DNA from 2 places in the Oceanobacillus sp. CAU 1775 genome. Region 1 is predicted to be linked to the other one. Evidence: a T-box and tRNA genes for the amino acid it is inferred to sense, from the RefSeq annotation. Region 1 holds a T-box; the other holds one or more tRNA genes.
The links. The T-box of region 1 lies ahead of serS (serine--tRNA ligase). A T-box ahead of a tRNA ligase gene usually reads a tRNA of that ligase, here a tRNA-Ser.

Region 1 (7,066 bases):
GAGGTTGTTTCAAGCTTTAAAAAGGAATATATGCAGTGGAACAGCGGCGTTCCAGTTAATATTGCCAATGTAAGAGAAATGATTATTCCACTTTTATCCCGTGTGGAAGAACTCGATATAGAACCATATACTTTGTATGATTATAGCGACCCAGGGGAGTATATTTATCATCATGCGGTTTCCGTTAGTGTTATCGCCGCTTTCATCGCAAAGGAATTAGGCTTTAGTAAAGGTGAAGCACTACAAGTCGGACTTGCAGGTATTCTATGTGATGCAGGTATGACAAGAGTTGATGAGGAAATTATCAAAAAAGGTGGACCATTAACAGAAAAGCAACAGCAAGATATTCGGAACCATCCCATTTATTCTTTCCGTATGGTAGAGAATTTACCTGCAATATCACCTTCTGTAAAAACTGCTGTGCTGCAACATCATGAACGAATGGACGGTAGTGGTTACCCTGGAGGTAAATCAGGTGATGAGATACATATTTTTGCTAGAATTTTAGCAATTAGTGATACATACGATGCGATGGCAAGTGAAAGATTATATAAGAATCGCCAACCTGTTTATAAAGTTTTATCAGAAATTGAAAAAGAACAATACATTGCATTCGATTCAAAAATCGTACAAGTATTTATCAAAAGCTTGTCGATTCGTTCGTTAGGTAAACGCGTGGAATTATCTGATGGGAAAACAGGCGAGATTGTTTTTATAAATGAAACAGATCCGACAAGACCACTGATCAAGTTAGATGATACACAAGAGATTATTAGCCTTGTTGAGAAACAAGCGCTTGAAATTATAAAGTTCATTTGATAAAATTTTGAATATTTTTGTTTTATCTTTTTAATCCATGGTAGTTGAAAAAGCTTAACTGATGGCGTAAAGTTAGTAAAAATAGATAGCGATGGGAAAAAACTATGAGGAGGCTCTAAAATGCGTGAAGATAAATTTGGCAAAGAAGGGTTAACATTCGATGATGTTCTATTAGTTCCTGCAGAATCAAATGTTTTACCTAATGAAGTAAAACTAGATACAAAGTTATCGGAAAGATTGAAATTGAAATCCCCTTTCATTAGTGCTGGTATGGATACAGTTACGGAAGCAGAAATGGCGATTGCAATGGCGAGACAAGGTGGTTTTGGAGTCATTCATAAGAATATGAGTATTGATGAACAAGCAGAGCTCGTGGACCGTGTGAAGCGTTCTGAGAGTGGAGTCATTACGAATCCATTTTTCCTAACTCCTGAACATCAAGTATACGATGCCGAACATCTAATGGGTAAATTTAAAATATCAGGTGTTCCAATTGTAAATGAAATCGAAGAACAGAAACTTGTAGGAATTTTGACGAATCGTGACTTACGATTCATTCAGGATTATTCTATTTCTATCTCAGAAGTGATGACAAGCGAAAACCTAGTTACCGCACCAGTTGGCACGACACTTGAAGAAGCAGAAAGCCTCTTGCAAAAATATAAAATTGAGAAATTACCACTTGTTGATGATAAAGGTATCCTTAAAGGCTTAATTACAATCAAGGATATTGAAAAGGTAATTGAATTCCCGAACTCTGCAAAAGATGAACAGGGTAGACTAATTGTTGCCGCTGCAGTAGGAGTTACAGGTGATGCGATGAATCGTATCGAAAAGCTTGTTGATGCAGGCGTTGATGCGGTTGTAATTGATACAGCACACGGCCATTCGGCTGGCGTAATCAATCAAGTGAAAAAAGTTCGAGAAACATATCCAAATCTTGATATTATCGCAGGGAACGTAGCAACTGCAGAGGGTACTGTAGCATTAATCGAAGCAGGAGCAACTGTTGTTAAAGTTGGTATCGGACCTGGATCAATTTGTACAACTCGTGTAGTCGCAGGAGTTGGGGTACCACAAATTACAGCTGTCTATGATTGTGCCAGAGCAGCTGCAGAATATAATGTTCCCGTCATTGCAGATGGTGGAATTAAATATTCTGGAGATATCGTTAAAGCAATTGCAGCAGGAGCGCACGCTGTTATGTTAGGTAGTATGTTTGCTGGTACGACAGAAAGCCCTGGTGAAACAGAAATTTACCAAGGAAGAAAATATAAAGTGTATCGCGGCATGGGATCTCTTGGTGCAATGAAGGCTGGTTCTAAAGACCGTTACTTCCAAGATGCAACAGATGACAGCAAAAAATTAGTTCCTGAAGGCATTGAAGGTCGTGTTCCATACAAAGGAGCGCTATCTGATATCGCGCACCAGCTAGCTGGTGGCCTACGTTCTGGAATGGGTTATTGTGGCACAGCGACAATCGAAGACTTACGTAAAAATGGACAATTTGTTCGCATCACAAACGCAGGCCTAATCGAAAGCCACCCACATGACGTCCAAATCACAAAAGAAGCACCGAACTATTCGGTTTAATAAAAGACATAACTCTTTAAATTTGATTTAAAATAATGAGCCAAACTCCAAATTACGCTCGGAGCAGTTCGCATGCCGCGAGACTCCTGCAGGAGGAAGGCATAGGTGAGACCCCACAGCATCGCGAAGCGTGCGAGGAGGCTCACCAGCCGCCTGCGGAAAGCGAGTGGCATGCGAACTGCGGACTTCAGAATAGAGAGTTGGATATGCTATTTTAAACGTTTTACGTAGATAGTTAAGTGCATATGAAAAGATAAAATGATTACTTTTTACCATTTAATAGACGGATATCCGTCTATTTTTTTGGGTGAATATATGATAGAATAACAATCGTGTTACATATATTTTTAAAAGACGTTGGAGGTAAGAAATTTGATTCAAATGATGAAAAAAGGTCTATCGATTGTACTGATAACAGTATTATTGATGACAACATTTATGTTAGAGCCACTCGTTGCAAATGCAGAAGAAACAATTGATTTAAACGCAGAATCCGCTATTTTAGTCGATGCAGGTTCAGGTAAAATTTTATACGAAAAAAATGCAGACGTTGCTCTACCTCCAGCTAGTATGACAAAAATGATGACAGAATACCTTGTTCTAAAAGCAATTAACGAAGGACAATTTGGTTGGGATGATACCACACAAATTAGTGATTATCCTTTTTCCATATCTGCAAATAATTTATTTTCAGGAATTGGTTTAACCCAAAATAAAGATTATGTTGTTCGTGACTTATATAATGCGATGGCAGTGTTCTCAGATAATGGAGCAACAATTGCATTAGCAGAGCTTGTTTCTGGTACAGAATCAGAATTTGTTAATTTAATGAATGAAACAGCCGAAGAAATTGGTTTAACGGATTATAAATTTGTAAATAGTACAGGTCTAGATAATAATTCGCTAGGTGATGATGCACCAGAAGGAACAGACCCAAATGCAAGTAACCTTCTGTCAGCAAGAGCTGCTGCACAGTTAGCATACCGTTTGGTAAATGACTATCCTGATGCATTAGATTATTCAAGTCAGTTAAAAGTAGAATTTGATGGCTATACTGTAGAAAATTTAAACTGGATGTTGCCGCATGAAGCATCATTCTTACAACCGTTTCATTATGAAGGAATGGATGGTTTAAAAACTGGTAATACTGCTCTTGCAGGTTATACTTTTACAGGGACAGCAGAAAGAGATGGCAAGCGCCTAATTACGGTCGTTATGAAAACAGATAGTAAAGAAGAACGTTTTCAAGAAACGGCGAAGCTTCTAGACTTCGGATTTGATCACTTCCAAGAAACAGAGCTTTTTGCTACTGGCTTCCAGCTTGAAGATCAAGTAACGCTGCCAGTTGCAAAGGGTAAGGAAGATGAGGTTAGTATTTCCATTAATGAGTCGATCACGCAGCCAATTCAACAAGACACCCAAGAATTATATTCGCTTGAATATACATTCGAGGAAGATAAATTGAATGAAGATGGCGAGCTAACAGCACCAATTGAAAAAGGTGAAGTAATCGGTACAGCTCATGTTGTTTATACAGGTGAAGGTACTGACTCTGGTTACTTGTTCGCAAATACACCACTTACAGTAGATATCGTAAGTGATGAAGCAGTTGAAAAAGCAAATTGGTTTATGTTAACACTTGGTGCAATTGGCGATTTCTTTGGAGGCATTTTCACTGCTTCCGTCGATTGGATCAAAGGATTATTTAGTTAAATAAATACTTATTCTATTTGGACACTTGCATTTCTAAAATGAATTGGGTATGATAAATGCAATTAATGAAAAGTGTTGATAGGAAATAGTAGCAGATTTTTTCTTCTAAAAGAGAGTCGATGGTTGGTGCAAATCGATGTGGAAATGCTGTGAATCCATCCTTGAACTGGTTTATGGAAATTTTTTAGAGTAAATAAACCCGGGAGAAGCGCCGTTATAGCTGTGAGCCGGAAGAGAGTGATCTCTTCAACAAGGGTGGCAACGCGGGAATTCAAACTCTCGTCCCTATTTTTGGGACGGGAGTTTTTTGGTATTTAAAATATATTTAAGGAGGAATTGTACATGTTAGATATGAAATTTTTACGTAATAATTATGATGAGGTTAAAGCAAAGCTACAACACAGAGGGGAAGATTTATCAGAGCTTGATACATTCGGCGAGCTTGATGAAAGACGTCGTACGCTGATTGTTGAGACAGAACAGTTAAAAGCAAAAAGGAATGCAGCAACACAGGAGATCGCGAAGCTTAAAAAGGAAAAACAAGATGCAGAACCAGCAATCAAAGAAATGCGCGAGGTTGGTGATGAGATTGCAAAGCTTGATAAAGAGCTTCGTGAGATTGAAGAGAAGTTGGAGCATGTGATGTATTCAATCCCTAACATTCCTCATGAGAGTGTGCCAATTGGCGAGGATGAAGAAGATAACGTAGTACATCGTACATGGGGTGAACAGACAGCTTTTGATTTTGAAATTAAGCCGCATTGGGATGTTGCAACAGACTTAGCAATTGTTGATTTTGAGCGTGCAGCAAAAGTAACCGGAAGCCGTTTCGTTTTCTACACAGGTCTAGGTGCTCGTTTGGAACGTGCGTTAATTAACTTCATGATGGACTACCATGCAGATAACCATGATTATCGCGAAGTTTTACCACCATATATTGTGAACCGCATGAGTATGACTGGTACTGGTCAACTTCCAAAATTTGAAGAAGATGCATTTAAGCTAGAGGGAACAGATTATTACTTAATCCCAACTTCTGAAGTCCCTGTAACGAACTACCATCGTGATGAAATTATGCTTGATTTACCAAAACGATATGTCGCATACAGTGCAAACTTCCGCTCTGAAGCAGGTTCTGCAGGCCGAGATACACGCGGATTAATTCGTCAGCATCAATTTAATAAAGTGGAACTCGTTCATTTTGTAAAACCAGAGGAATCTTATGAAACACTTGAAACGCTAACAGGTCATGCAGAGAAAATTCTTCAAGAGCTTGAACTACCATACAGAGTAATGAGCATGTGTACAGGTGATTTAGGCTTTACAGCAGCAAAGAAATACGATATTGAAGTTTGGATCCCAAGCCAAGAAACATATCGTGAAATTTCTTCTTGTTCAAACTTTGAAGATTTCCAAGCAAGACGCGCAGGTATTCGTTTCCGTCGTGAAGCGAATGGTAAAGCAGAATATGTGCATACATTAAATGGTTCAGGTCTTGCAATTGGTCGTACAGTAGCAGCAATTTTAGAAAACTACCAGCAAGAAGATGGAACGGTACGTGTTCCAAAAGCACTTGTGCCATATATGGGTGGAAAAGAAGTTATAAAATAATATTAATAGCTTTATCTTAAAAGCTCTTTATCGCAGTGAAATTCACCATCGAATTCACTGCGATATTTTTATTTTATAAAGAGGGATTATGACTATTTGTGTAGAACTTACTAATGTAGCCGTAATAAAGGACTTGAGAGAAGGAGAACAATTGAAGACTGGATTTCTAAAGATTATAGTTATTTTTATAATAATAATGATTTCTATACTGGGAAATGGTGTAGTAAACGCAAGTGAAATAAATGATTTAACGGAGTCGGAAGAAAAACAAATAGAAAAAGTTATAACTGAAAATATGAATAAGGGAAAGATTCCAGGACTAGCGATAACAATCGTGAAAGATGATAAAACCGTTTACCAAAAAGGGTTTGGGTATTCGAATGTAGATGAAGAAAAACCAGTCACACCTAAGTCTTTATTTGAATTAGCATCGAATAGTAAAGCTTTCACTGCATTAGCTATTTTTAGTTTAGTTGAAAGTGGAGAAATAGAGCTTAGCGATCCTGTAACGACATATATCCCTTGGCTAAAGATGAAGTACGGAGGGGAAGAAGTCCCAATAACGATTGAGCAAGCATTAAATCACACAACTGGAATTCCGGCCTCTACGATACATTTAATTCCTATTTCTAATGAGGATCAAGCGTTGGAAGAAACGGTGAGAGCTTTAATCGAAATAGAATTAGACAGTGAACCTGGAAAAGTCTATCAATATGCGACAATAAACTACGATATCCTAGGATTAATTATCGAAAAGGTAACAGATGATACATATGAAAATTTTATGGAAGAAGCGATTATAAAACCATTGGGATTAAATAATACATATTTATTCCGCACCGACGAAATGAACAACCAAATGACTGATGGTTACAAAATTGGATTTTTAAACGCCCAACAATTCGAAGCGCCAATATACAGAGGGAACAAACCGGCAGGATATATCATATCAAACGGAGAAGATATGGCAACATGGCTAAAGATCCAAATGGATACGATGCCTGACATTGATTTTGATCAAGCAATTATTCATAAGAGTCATGAGGCTGAGCGTGCTCTTGATTTAGCAGGCAATGAAGTTTTCTATGCTGGTGGTTGGTTCCTTGAAGAGAATGAACAGATCACACATGACGGAATGAATCCAAACTATGCAACTTATGTAACATTCAATAAGCAAGAAAAAATTGGAGTTGCGGTATTGGGTAATATGAGTTCAAATTTAGTTCAAAATATTGGAATTGAAATAAATGAAATACTTCAGGGAGAAATTATTAGTGATAATATTGAAGATCCAAATCAATCTCTAGATAAGGTGGCACTTGGTGTCATT
Region 2 (7,066 bases), on a different contig from region 1:
TTGAAGAAGAAGAAACAGAAGTAGAAGTAGAAGAAAACACTTCCTCAGTAGTTATTAACATCCCTTCTGGCATGCCGTCATTAGATATAAGCAGACTTTTAGAAAGTGAAAACTTAATTAGTGACGCAGAAGAATTTAATGATTATCTACAGCAAAATGATTATGCCTTACGTATTCAACTAGGTGAACATGAGCTATCAACGGATATGAGCTTTTATCAGATTGCAGAAGCATTAACAAACTAAAAAATTCCAGCATCCCTTTTAAATAAGGCTGCTGGAATTTTTTATGTTACATATTAGTTCATTTTGTAATTTTTACCTTTTACTAAATATAAAATACTTTCGCCGATATTTGTAATATGGTCTGCAAATCGTTCAATATAACGAGCACAGAAAGCAACCTGCATAATATATTGTATTCTGTCAGGATTGTTTGCAGTTTCACCTAACAACTCACTCACAATTGTTTTATAAAGCTTATCTACTTTGTCATCAGTTGATGCCAAGTTAGCTGCAATTGTGATATCTTGATAGTTAAAAGCTTGCATAGAGGATGACAACATTTCTTGTGTAACTTGGTTCATTTCTTTAAGACCTTCAGGGATAGTAGACATATTATCTCCTAACGAGATAGCAGACTTTGCTATGTTCTTCGCATTATCTCCCATTCTTTCAATGTCAGTAACAATTCTTAAAGTAATAATTACTTGTCTTAAATCTGTAGCTACAGGTTGTTGCTTGGCAATTAATAATACTGTTTTCTCATTTATATCTGCCTCTAATTGGTCAATAGCTTTGTCTTCCTGTAGTACTTCTTCTGCTAATGCAGTATTTTGAGTGAATAATGCCTCAATAGATTTATTTAGTGCCTTACCTGCTAAATTAGCCATTTTGATTGTTAGTTCTTTCAATTCCTCTAACTCAGCTTGGAACTGTTCACGAGTAGTCATTATAAATCTCCTCCATTTAATTAAAAATAAATTACTAGATACTGAATAAAAATACATAGCTAAATCAAGTATACCTTATCAATGTTAAAGCTTTGTAAACACCATGTATCAATAATATAAATTTCATGAAAGAATATTATTAAAAATCAGAGACAGCTTAAAATTATTCAGTTGTCTCTGATTCTTCCTCTTCATTATCATCTTCATTATTCATGTCAAAATACGCATCTAAAATTCTTTCGCTAATTCTGTTGGCCACATTTCCATCCTCTGTAGCATTTTCACCAAGCATAGGTACAACGACTGCAAACGCAACTTCTGGATCATCGAAAGGTGCATAACCAACCATCGAACGATTAATCGTGTTGTGTTTCACACCATCCAAGGAAATAGGGGGGTTCTCCGCTGTACCAGTTTTCCCAGCTGGTTTGTAATCTTTGCTCCCAAAGTAGCTATAGGCAGTACCGCGTTGTACTTGAAACGCCTGTCTGAATCCTTCTTGGACTCGTTCAATATATGAATCGCTCATTTCTATCCGATTTAAATACTCTGTATTTTTACTCTCATAAAGAGGTCCAACTTCAGTCATTGATGCAATCGGATCTCTAATTTCTTTTACTAAGCGAGGTTTTACACGGTATCCATCATTTGCAATTGTTGAAACGTATTGTGCAAGTTGCATTGCTGTATATCTGTCAAACTGTCCAATAGAGTAATGCATAAAGTTACCTGGACTAAATGGCGACGGGCCAATATATCCAACAGATTCAAATGGATAATCAATCCCTGTATTACCACCTAGACCAAATTGTCTAAAATAATTTCTCATTGTCTGCCATGCGTCTGTGCTAAATCTAGCAGCTTCACCATCAGGAAACGGATATTGGGTTTCTCCCCCCATACGTAAGGCAATATAATACATATACACGTTGGAAGATTCTTTTAAAGCTTTTATGTCATTAGCGGAGCCAATCGTTGAAGAAAATGACCGCATCGTTGGCGAACCTTTAATAGTTATTGGACTATCAAAGAATGTTTGACCAGGCGAAATGACCCCTGAATCTAATCCCGCTAAAACAGTTGCTCCTTTTATTACAGATCCTGGAACATGCGTATCTAGCAAAGTCTTTTGCGGATTGTGTGAAAAAGTACGGTCTTCTGAATTATACGTTTGTCCTGAAACAGCAAGAAGTTCCCCTGTTTTTGGGTTCATGACAACTGCCAATGCATCTTTCATTAAAGGATTATTATAGCGATCAATATTTATGGCATGCTCCAATTCTTCTTGAAGGATTTTATCAACTTCTTTTTGGAATTCCATATCAATTGTTAGAATCAGATCTTTACCTTTTTCCCCTTTTACAATAACTTCAGAATCAATCACAGCACCTGATTTTGTTGTAGTATATTCAATCTGTTCTTTTCTACCTCTTAGATACTCTTCATACTGTTTTTCTAAACCACTAATTCCAACACGGTCAGTCCTGCTGTAACCCCTTGTCAAATAGTAATCCAAATCTTCAGCTTGTATCCCTGCAGAATGACTCGTAATGTTACCAAGTAAGGATCTGAATGTTGATCCATAGGTATATTCCCTATCCCAGTCTGTTGTTGCATTTATCCCTTGCAAATCAGCAAGGTTTTCAGATACTAATGCATATTCTTCAGGTGTTACATTTTCATTTTTAACAATTTGGGGAGTTAGCGAATATGCTTTATCTAATTCTTTTTTAATTCGAATAACTTCTAAATCTTGTTTTGTAAAATTACTATCATCTACTTCATCGTCTGTAATTTTATTGAGTACTTCACGATAAATTTGTGCATTTGATAAATCTTTTTTCTCTTCATCTGTTAAGCGATCTGCGAATGTTGGTTCCTTATCTTTTTCTGCAACACCAACGTTTTTTTGAAGGTCCTTTAAGTAAAGATATTCCCTTTTATCAAAGTCAGTAACTTTATCTAATTCTTCTTCACTGTCCATTGCTATGAACTGTGCTAGCTTTTCAGCAACATCTAATCTATCTTGTGCTTGAACACCCTTAGGAGGTGTATAGGTTATTGAATAAAGTGCATTATTATCGACAACTACATTAAGATTTCTATCATATATTTTTCCCCTTGGAACTGGGATCTTTGTTCTATCTTGAACGGTACGATCAATCTCTTCTTGAAATGCTTCACCATTTAATATTTGAACAACACCAAGTTGTAAAATTAGCGTTGAAAAAAGTAAGAATACAACAAAAAATATAATATTTGTTCGAAAGGGTAGCTGCGCATTTTTTTTACTTTTATTTTTCTTTTTATCAACCATCTTAGGCACCCCTGTTTGCTTCATAATATACTTATCTATTTTAGCATATTTCATGTGTATTTGTTTTAAATAATAACAAAAATAAAAATCACGTAGATCATCTACGTGATTTTTATTTTTAAACTATTATTTTGCAGCGTTGTAATTTTTATTAACTTCTTCCCAATCTACAACATCCCAAAATGCTGAGATATAATCAGGACGTTTGTTTTGGAATTTTAAGTAATACGCATGCTCCCATACGTCAAGTCCAACTAGTGGATGCTTACCTTCCATTAGTGGTGAATCTTGGTTCGGAGTACTAGTTACTTCTAGTTCACCGTTATTGCTAACTAGCCATGCCCAACCTGATCCGAAGCGACCAGTAGCTGCTGCTGCAAATTCTTCTTTAAATTTGTCAAATGAACCAAATTTAGCATTGATTTTATCAGCTAACTCTCCTGTAGGCTCTCCTCCACCATTTGGAGATAGAATCTTCCAGAAGAAACTGTGGTTAGCGTGCCCCCCACCATTATTGCGTACTGCAGTACGAATATTTTCAGGAACCGCATCTAAATCACTAATTAAATCTTCAATTGATTTTTCTTGTAGGTCTGCATGCCCTTCAAGTGCTGCATTTAAATTTGTAACATACGTGTTGTGATGTCTCGTATGGTGGATATTCATTGTTTCTTTGTCGAAAGACTTTTCTAATGCATCGTAAGCGTAAGGTAACTCTGGTAATTCAAATTTTGCCATAATTAATCTTCCTCCCATAATCTTTTTTCATTCACTATTAGATTATCAAAGCTTCATGTTCCATGCAAATTTAAAGCTTACAGAATTATTAAGTAAAAAGAATAGCAAAATAAAAAAACAAGTACTAGACTTGTTTTAGAAGTGGCTCGGGACGGAATCGAACCGCCGACACACGGATTTTCAGTCCGTTGCTCTACCGACTGAGCTACCGAGCCGTATGTATTAAAAAAATGGAGGAGGTAGAGGGATTCGAACCCCCGCGCGGTTTGACCCGCCTGTTGGTTTTCAAGACCAATCCCTTCAGCCGGACTTGGGTATACCTCCGTATGAATATATGAAAATGGTGGACCCTGCAGGACTCGAACCTGCGACCGATCGGTTATGAGCCGATAGCTCTAACCAACTGAGCTAAGGGTCCTAAGTATATATGGGGCGACCGGTGGGGATCGAACCCACGTATGCCGGAGCCACAATCCGGTGCGTTAACCGCTTCGCCACGACCGCCATAAAGTATATTATTAGGATTTTATAACTTTGATAAGCATAGATACCAGAAGCTTTTGAAATTACAATAAAATTAATTCTCATCATACAAAAGCTTCTATATCTTATGCATTTCTTAATAGCGGCAGAGGGGATCGAACCCCCGACCTTTCGGGTATGAACCGAACGCTCTCGCCAGCTGAGCTACGCCGCCATGGCTCCACAGGTAGGATTCGAACCTACGACCGATCGGTTAACAGCCGATTGCTCTACCACTGAGCTACTGTGGAATAACACAAAATTTATAACAACAAGATATAATTTACCATGTAGTAACAATTATGTCAACATTATTTTGCAGATTGGCAAAAGTTTTTACCAAACGCAGTTTTTATTACTTTATAAACTATAAAATCAGTTGATGAAAATATATTATACTACATATTTTTGTAAAATGCATATAAAAGAGGAGGACTCCCTCCTCTTCCATACTTTATGATTCAGAAAGTATTTCTTCTGCAATATTTACTGCATGGTCACCAATTCTTTCTAAGTTACTTAATATATCGACAAATACAATACCTGAGGTGGCACTACAAAGACCTTCGTTCACACGTATGATGTGTTTTTTACGGAAGTTTCTTTCCATCTGATCGATTTGTTCTTCTTTTTTAACAACTTCTAATGCGGCCTCTTTATCACGATTTTCAAGAGATTCAATCGATTGCTTCACCGTTAATAATGTGAGATTAAACATATTATTAAGATCTTCCATTGCTTGTTCTGTCAAGTGGACTTTATTCGTAATTCTATATTCAACAAGTTCTAGAATATTTTCGAAATGATCTCCGATTCTTTCAATGTCTCGGACGCTGTCCATCAGGAATGAATGTTTATCTCTCTCTAGTTTCGTCATGGAATCTGCTGATATATCAACAAGATATTCCATTACCTCTCTATCCAAATTGTTAATTGCACCTTCAATTTGACGAGCTATTTCAGCATGTTTTGGATTGGAAGTACTAACAAACTTGAGCGTCTCATCTAATCCTTGGTAAGCAAAACCACCCATATGAACTACTTCTGCCTTCGCTTGTTCTAGAGCAAGTGTCGAAGATTGTCTAATTAAAATTGGATCTAAGTGTTTTGGCTTATATTCAATAACAGTATCTTCTCCAGGGATTAACTTAGTAACTAACCATGCTAATCCTCCGATAATTGGAAACTGAATAATTGTGTTTAACACATTAAATGAACCGTGAGCAAATGCAATAGTCATTTGTTCATTTAGGTTCAATTGAACTTGAAGCCATGTAATATAGGATGTAAATAATCCTAAAAAGAGTAGAAAAATAACTGTACCAACTAGATTGAAAATTACATGTGTCAACGCTGCTCTTTTAGCAGCTATAGATGCTCCTAATGAAGCAAGAATAGTTGTAATAGTTGTACCTATATTATCACCAAACAATACTGGTAATGCAGCTTTGAGTTCTATAGCACCTTCTGCATATAATCCCTGCAAAATACCAATAGTAGCTGTCGAACTTTGGACGATTAACGTAAAGACTGTTCCAATAACTACCCCGAGTATTGGTGTTTCACTCATGTTTACAGTTAATTCATGAAAAGCTTCTAATGACCGTAATGGCTTCATCCCGCTACTCATCAAATCTAATCCAAAAAATAATGCACCAAACCCAAAAAGTGCTTGTCCAATGGCAGTTATCCTTTGATTATTAAAAAAGAAAATCATAAAACTACCAAGAGCTAGGATAGGTAATGCATATTCACCAAGATCAATACCTATAATAAATGCTGTTACTGTAGTTCCAATATTAGCGCCCATTATGACCCCAATAGCCTGTCTCAAAGTCATAAAACCAGCACTCACTAGTCCAACAGTTAATACTGTAGTCCCTGAACTACTCTGAATAAGTATGGTAACAATAATTCCAGTAAGTACTCCTAGAAATGGATTACTTGTATATTTATCTAGAATTTCTCTTAACCTATCCCCAGCGGAACGTTGTAAGCCATCTCCCATAAATTTAATTCCTAATAGAAATATTCCTAATCCACCTAGGAATTCAAATATGAGTGTCTGCAAATCTAAGTCCAATTAGATTCATCCTTTCGATCAAAAAATACATACCCTACCTATTATTAATTTAATATAAAGGTTTTGTAAAGCCTTATATTAGAAATTTACATTAAATTAATATTCCTTTTGTTATTTTGTCGAAATTAGTAGCATTTATGCTAGGTTTTATAAACAGAATAGTTACTTAGGCCTAAATTGAGTGCGTTAAATAATTTTATCCAATTAAAAAAAGCTCGAGGAAATCTTCCTCAAAGCTTTTGTTTATTTTGCCTATCTTATTTCTTCAACGAGTATTTTTGTGCCATCTACTTGAACGACTTTTACTTTTGTATCCTTTGCAATCCATTTACCATCTGAAATTGCACTGTAATCTTTTCCATTAATTCTTACAGTACCAATTGGACGTAAATCATTAAGTGTGAGACCTTCTTGTTCTAGAAGAGCAGTATACCCTGTATTCATAGAATTATAG

Region 2: it has a tRNA-Ser gene. The T-box ahead of serS (serine--tRNA ligase) is inferred to sense a tRNA for this amino acid. The anticodon was not compared.

The regions. Positions count from the first base shown of each region.
Region 1 covers NZ_JBTLRO010000008.1:76,427-83,492, reverse strand. The annotation lists gene ACXYMZ_RS13630 (HD-GYP domain-containing protein) at 1-819, shown strand, start outside; gene guaB (IMP dehydrogenase) at 940-2,412, shown strand; gene ACXYMZ_RS13620 (D-alanyl-D-alanine carboxypeptidase family protein) at 2,785-4,125, shown strand; T-box leader at 4,192-4,415, shown strand; gene serS (serine--tRNA ligase) at 4,468-5,736, shown strand; gene ACXYMZ_RS13610 (serine hydrolase domain-containing protein) at 5,933-7,066, shown strand, end outside.
Region 2 covers NZ_JBTLRO010000002.1:41,390-48,455, reverse strand. The annotation lists gene ACXYMZ_RS03420 (hypothetical protein) at 1-245, shown strand, start outside; gene phoU (phosphate signaling complex protein PhoU) at 299-952, opposite strand; gene ACXYMZ_RS03410 (peptidoglycan D,D-transpeptidase FtsI family protein) at 1,116-3,269, opposite strand; gene ACXYMZ_RS03405 (superoxide dismutase) at 3,396-4,007, opposite strand; tRNA gene ACXYMZ_RS03400 (tRNA-Phe) at 4,150-4,222, opposite strand; tRNA gene ACXYMZ_RS03395 (tRNA-Ser) at 4,239-4,331, opposite strand; tRNA gene ACXYMZ_RS03390 (tRNA-Ile) at 4,349-4,425, opposite strand; tRNA gene ACXYMZ_RS03385 (tRNA-His) at 4,436-4,511, opposite strand; tRNA gene ACXYMZ_RS03380 (tRNA-Met) at 4,631-4,704, opposite strand; tRNA gene ACXYMZ_RS03375 (tRNA-Asn) at 4,706-4,780, opposite strand; gene ACXYMZ_RS03370 (Na/Pi cotransporter family protein) at 4,984-6,612, opposite strand; gene ACXYMZ_RS03365 (NfeD family protein) at 6,865-7,066, opposite strand, start outside.